DNA from 2 places in the Paenibacillus sp. J31P316 genome. Region 1 is predicted to be linked to the other one. Evidence: predicted binding sites of a transcription regulator. Region 1 holds the regulator's gene; the other holds the start of a gene.
The links. Region 1 encodes Rex, which represses fermentation and respiration genes when NADH is low (regulators of the CRP and FNR family bind a similar motif). Its sites were predicted from a motif close to TTGTGAAATATTTCACAA; they were not measured.

Region 1 (3,420 bases):
GAGCGCTTCCCATGCCGGGACCGCCGTCGGATCGCCGGAGATGCCTTTATGAATGAGAGCCGCCAGGCGGATCTCGTCGAATAGATCCAGGTTATTGTTGCTTGCCGCGCTGTCGGTTCCGAGCGATACGGTGACGCCCGCTTCAAGCATTGCGGGTACGCGAGCGATACCGCTCGCCAGCTTCAAGTTGCTCGCCGGGTTATGCGACACGCTGACGCCGCGTTCGGCAAGCAGCGCGATCTCCTCGTCCGTCAAATGCACGGCGTGAGCGACCAGCGCAGGGCGCGAGAAGAAACCGAGCTTATCCAGGTGCTCTACGGGCCGGCAGCCGTAATCGCCCACGTTCTGCTGCACTTCCGCCGCCGATTCGGACATATGCGTATGCAGCGGTACGTCCAGCTCATGGGCAGCTTCCACGATGCGCGCGATATAATCAGGCGGGCATGTGTACGGAGCATGCGGGGACAGCATCGTCCGAATGCGTCCGTTGGCACGGCCGTTCCAATCCCGAGCGAACTGTTTCGCTTCCTCTAGCTTGGCTGTTTGAACATCCGGCGGGCACAGGCCGATAACGCCTCGCGTCAATAGACCCCGCATGCCCGATTGTTCGACCACTTCCGCTACGATGTGCATCCGATCGTACATGTCGACGAAGGTCGTCGTGCCGGAACGGAGCATTTCGCTGACGGCCAGCGCCGTTCCCCAGCGCGCGTCTTCGTCCGTGTACTTGCCTTCCATCGGCCACATCTTCTGCTCCAGCCAGACTTGGAGCGCTTCATCGTCGGAATAGCCGCGAAGCAGCGACATCGCCGCATGTCCGTGCGTATTGATGAGTCCGGGCATAAACACAAGACCTTGCCCGTCGATGATGCGCGCGCCTTCCGGAGCCGGTTCCGGCAAGTCTTCGCTCAAATACAGAATGGTATCGCCCTCGACGACCATATGCCCCTTCAATACGGGACGATCATCATCCATGGTGACGAAGGTGCCGCCTTTAATCCAAATCCGATTCATTGTCGCTCTCTTCTCCTTCTTCGTCCAAATAATATGCCAAGCTCATCAGCTGGGACGTGAAATTCGCATAGTGGATGCGCACTTGATCCTGAACGCGCAGAATCGTCGGTGCGAAATTCAAAATGCCGTCGATGCCCGCTTCGACGAATTGGTCCGCTACATGCTGCGCTTCGGTCGCAGGTACGGTGATGATGCCGATGCGGATATGCCGCTCGAGAATCGTTTCCTTCAGCTTATCCATCGGCATCACGGTCAAACCGTTTATGGTCGTGCCGATCATCGAAGGATGAACGTCGAAGACGGCGGTGATTTTCATATTGTCTTTCAAGTACATATTGTAGTTGCACAGAGCGCGGCCCAAATTCCCCGCTCCGACCAGGGCAACGTTAAGCGGCTGGTCGAGCTTGAGGATTTGCCTGATTTTCTCGATCAAATACGTGACGTCGTACCCGATGCCTTTCCGGCCGAAATCCCCGAAATACGCAAGGTCCTTACGAATTTGAGCGGGATTCAGGTCCAGCCTGTTGCCAAGCTCCTGCGATGAAACCGTCTGCACATCCCGCATGCTCAAGTCGTTCAAGACTTGCAAGTACACGGGAAGCCTGCGAACGACCGCTTCGGATATTTTCATCGGTTTCATGCTTCTACTCCTCCTTCGCTTGGTGACAGCCATTCATGCATGCGCGGTACGATTTGGTCCAAATGCATCGTTTCGATCTTAGGCCCCGGCAGGGAGTACAGAAAATATTTGCCATAATACGTTTCGATAACACGAGTATCGTAAATAAGGACGATTCCGCGGTCTTTCCCTGTTCGTACAAGTCTTCCGAAGCCTTGCTTGAATCGAATTACAGCCTGCGGCACGGACAGCTTCATGAATGGATTCTGCTTCTGCTCCTGCAGCAATTCCGATTTCGCCTCGACGAGCGGATGATTCGGCGGCTGGAATGGCAGACGTACGATGGCGAGGCAGGTCAACGCGTCTCCCGGTATATCCACGCCTTCCCAAAAGCTGCTCGTTCCGAGAAGCACGGAAGCCGTCTGCTGTTGGAATCTGCGAGTAAGCTTGCTGCGGTTGCTGCTGTCGATCCCTTGCCCGAGCACGGTAATGGCATGCTGCGCTAATGCTTCTTTGAGTGGATCATATACTTGTTTCAGCATCCTGTATGAGGTGAACAGCACAAGCATTCGGCCTTTGGTTTCGATGGCCGCTTCCGTCAGCGACTTGACGAGCATTTCATTGAATAGCGGATCGCCGGCTGCACCCTTGAGCACCGGGATATTGCGCGGAATGATGACGAGCGCCTGATCGCGATAGTTGAACGGCGAGGGCAGCTGAACCGTCTTCAGCCTTCCGGCTTCCTCTTCGCCAGCCAAGCCGAGCTGCTCGCAGGCATACTGGAAGGACTTCTGTACCGACAACGTCGCGGACGTCATGATGACGCTTCGCTTCGTTTCGAAGAAATACGTTCGCAGCTGATTGCTGACGTCCGCGGGTACCGCGTACAGCTGCACCGATTTGGAACGGGAATTGCTATTGGCTTCAAGCCAATAAACCGTATCGGTCCGATCCGCCTTGATAAACTGACGCAGGTCATCCCTGGCCCGCGCCAGATCCTTGACCGTACCGCTCAAATCGGTGACGAGCGCGGCAATGGCCGGATCGTCGATCTCTTCTTTCACCGCGGCGAACACTTTGTCGAGCGGACGGATGATTTGACTCAAATAGCCGTGAACCGCTTCTTCGATCAATTGCGCTTCCTTCCACAGCTCCGGAAGCTTGCCGCCGCGCAGGCGCAGCACGTATTGTCCCGATTCGCCGCCTTGACTGTCCGCGGAGGCCGCAGCGTTTCGGAACGTGCCGTTACCGCTGCCGCTGGTCGCGAATCCGTATAACAGTTCGAACAACCGCTCCCATTCATCCCGAAGCTCGCCGAAGACCGGAACGACCTCGTCGATCTCTTCGCGCCATTTCTGCGTCTTCTCCAGATTCTCGTGAGCCAATCTGCTGTTCAGCGCAATCAATTGGCCGTTACGGGCATCCTTGCACAATCGGAAGACGGGCTGCTGAATGGAATAATACGACAGCTGCGTTCCCAGATGCTTGCCCGCGACTTCCTCTAGATGATGCGCTTCATCCAAGATTAGATGCTCATAGCCCGGCAGCAGACGATGATCGGCGCGTATATCGGTGAACAGCATGGAGTGATTCGTGATCACGACGTCTGCGATGTTCGCTTCCTGCTTCGCGCGGTGATAGTAGCAGCGTTTAAACCACGGACAGCTGCGATTCAAGCAAGAGTCGGCGTCGCTTGAGACCGCGCTCCAGAAGTCTGAGCCCCGGTTGCCGAAGTTAAGCTCCTCTTGGTCGCCATGCTCCGTCTCGCTAAGCCATACGACCATCTG
Region 2 (3,420 bases), on a different contig from region 1:
CATTCCAACACGTGCATGACTTCCTTCGTCGTCGTCAGGCGCATCTGCTGGATCGCGCCCACGACCTCGTCGCGGGACAGCGTCGTGCATCCGCAGATCCCTTCCTTGACCGCGGCCACTTGATCGGCGCCGAGCGTCGTCGTCAAAATCGCTTCCACGAGCGGCTTGCAGCCGCCGCAGCCGGCAGATGCCTTGGTGCAGGCTTTCAGCTCAGGGACGCTCACGCAGCCTTTCTCCGTAATGGCTTCAAGCAGCGTATCCTTCGTCACGCCGTTGCAGCCGCAGACGATTTCGTCTCCGCTCATGGCCGCCACGAGATCCGCGTCGCCTGCGGACTCTTTGCCGCCCGCCCCGCCGGAAGGACCGAACAGCACCTCTTTCTCTTTCCCGGTGTAATCCTTCCCGCTGCGGATCGCCGAGAACAGCTTGGAGCTCTCGCTCGTATCCCCGAACAGGACCGCGCCCACGACTTTGCCATTTTCGAAAACGACTTTCTTATAGATACCGTCCAATTCGTCCTGGACGCGAAGCGCCTTCGTGCCAGGTTCGTCCGTGTAGCGTCCCGCCGAGAAGACGTTGACGCCGGATACTTTAAGCTTCGTCGAGAGGACCGACCCTTGGTAGCCGTCGCTGTCCACGCCGGCCAGCCTTTTGGCCAGAACAGCACCTTGTTCGTACAGCGGCGCCACAAGACCGTAGGCCACGCCGCGATGCTCCACGCACTCTCCGACCGCGTATACGTTCGGGACATTCGTTTCCATATAATCGTTCACCACGATACCGTCGTTCACCAAGGCTCCGCCGGCTCTGGCCAGTTGCGCATTCGGCCGGATGCCGACAGCCATCACGATCAGATCGGCTTCCTCGTGCGTACCGTCCTTGAACGTCAGCCCCGTGACGCGCGCTTCGCCCGTAATGAAGCCGGATTGTTTGGCCAGCAGAAACTTCATCCCTTGGCCCTCCAGCTCCGCTCGCAGCATCCGGGATGCCGTCTCGTCGAGCTGCCGGTTCATTAGAAAGGGACTGTTATGGACGACGCCGACCTCCATGCCAAGATTGAGCAACCCGCGAGCCGCCTCGAGACCGAGCAGGCCTCCGCCAATGACGATCGCCTTGCGGTAGTGCTTGGCGGTCTCCATCATCATCTCGCAGTCTTTGATGTCGCGGAACGCGATGACGCCTTCTTTATCGGCTCCCGGAATCGGCAGCATGAACGGCAGCGAACCCGTCGCGAACACCAGCTCGTCATAAGCGAGCGTCTCCCCGGCGTTCGTGGACACCGTACGCCGCTCCGTATCTACTGAAACCGCCTCTTGCCCCGCCAGCAGCGCGATGCCGTTGTCGCGGTACCAATTCCAATCGTTAAGCACGATATCGTTCATGCTGGCGTCGCCCGCAAGAACGGACGAGAGCATGATACGGTTATAGTTCGGATGAGGCTCCGCTCCGATGATGGAAATGTCATACCGGTTCGGACTCAGCTTCAGCAGCTGTTCGACGAATGACACGCCGGCCATGCCGTTTCCAATCATGACGAGTTTCTTCTTCATGGCGATCTCTCCTAAAGGTAAGATAATGTTGAGACTTGCTGCCTGCGTCAACTCAGCCAGTCGTCGGCCGTACTGCCCAGAAATCATAAAAAGCCCATCCCCGCGTCAAAGAGAAGAAGACGCATGAGATAGGCTCCATTGCCGGATCGTAGAGGCACGCCATTGTGCCGTCGAATCGAATATCTTGACTCGATTATAGTTCGCATTAAGATATATGTCAACTATCTTGACACGTAATGGTGAGCTGTTTCATAATAACACCAACAGCTTCTTTTTAATGACCGATTTATCGCGGATTTAATGTTAGATTAGATCACATTTCAATCCAAACACCCCATTCTAACCCGACTGTATGGAATCCCAAGCCCCGTTCAATGAGGTGATCATCGTGAAATCCATTCTTTTGCTCGAAAAAGGAAGGCCCCCCATCTCCCTGCACGGCCTGCGGCAATGCTGCAAGTCGCTTCACCGGGCGGCGAGCGCTGAGGAGGCACGAAAATTCATCGGCGATGCGGAGGCTGTCGTACTGCATGTGCCAATGGATGCACTGCAAGGCTGGCAGTCTACGATTGCCGGCCTGCGTCGCGTGCCGACGCTATGGTTGTGCACCGACAGCGCGATGCCCAAAGATATCGATTGGGGCTATACGTTGGACGGCGTCCTCTTCGGCTCCATGAACAGCCTCGAGATGGACGTGGCGCTGGGCTGGGGACAGCGGGTCTTCCAACAGCGCAAGCGCTGGACGGAAGAACGCGAGCAATTGATGCAGCGGATCGAGGAGCGAAAGTGGATCGATCAGGCGAAGGCCGTACTCTGCGAGATCAAAGGCATCAGCGAGTCGGAGGCTTATGATTTTCTCCGCAAGCAGGCCATGAACGAGCGCAAGCGGATCGGCGATGTATCCGCTTCGATCGTGAAAGTCTACCAGCTCATTCACGGCTGAGGCGAACAAACGGCTGCGAAAAGGACGATTTTATTTTTATGTCAGACATCTTGACATCTGATTTCATCCGCCCCTATAATGCAAACTAAGATCACAAAGATGTGTATCGAACGATGTTAACTCGGCAAGCACACCGACGTGCTGCCGTTGGCAATGAGGCCGTATTGCAGTTCACCCGACTGCGATGCGGCCTTTTATTGCGTTTTGCACGGCTGCGGCAACGTGGCACTCGAGTGAACGACCTTATGCATTCCACCAGGCGCGGATTATCCGTCTGCTGCCTCGCAGTCCACAGAGAGAGAAGCATTCAGTTAAATTTGGAGAGGAGTTTTACAATGATGATGGACCGTAAAAGTTTTTTGAAGAGCGGGCACACCCCCTCGCTGCTGAGCGCATTCCTGTATTTCGATTTGAGCTTCATGGTATGGTCGCTGCTCGGCCCGCTGGCCGTGGTCATTATGAGCGACTATCCGATGGATGCCGCGCAAAAGGCGAACCTGGTCGCCCTGCCCGTCCTCGGTGGCTCGGTCCTGCGGCTCGTGCTGGGCTACCTGACGGACGTGATCGGCGCGAAACGCACAGGTCAAATAGGCCTGATTCTCACGATGGTTCCACTGATCTGGGGCTGGAAATTCGTTGATTCGCTAAGCGAGCTGTATGCCGTCGCGCTCATGCTGGGCATCGCGGGCGCTTCCTTCGCCGCCGCGCTGCCCCTGGCAAGCCGCTGGTACCCGCCGAAATATCAAGGTCTCGCGATGGGCATCGCCGGAGCGGGCAATAGCGGCACCGTGTTCGCGACGCTGTTCGCGAATCGGATCGCGCAGCATTACGGCACTTGGCATGTCGTGTTCGGCCTCGCGCTGATCCCGATCGCGATCGTGTTCGTCGTCTTCTCCATCCTCGCGAAGGACAGCCCGAACCAGCCCG

Region 2: a site for Rex is predicted at 1,788-1,805, ahead of nirB (nitrite reductase large subunit NirB). Genes of this name have one in related genera too.

The regions. Positions count from the first base shown of each region.
Region 1 is NZ_JBWDNI010000002.1:898,355-901,774, forward strand. It holds gene AC0YNU_RS09465 (amidohydrolase) at 1-1,014, opposite strand, end outside; gene AC0YNU_RS09470 (redox-sensing transcriptional repressor Rex) at 995-1,654, opposite strand; gene dinG (ATP-dependent DNA helicase DinG) at 1,651-3,420, opposite strand, start outside.
Region 2 is NZ_JBWDNI010000013.1:116,665-120,084, forward strand. It holds gene nirB (nitrite reductase large subunit NirB) at 1-1,550, opposite strand, end outside; gene AC0YNU_RS25540 (ANTAR domain-containing response regulator) at 1,939-2,493, shown strand; gene AC0YNU_RS25545 (nitrate/nitrite transporter) at 2,835-3,420, shown strand, end outside.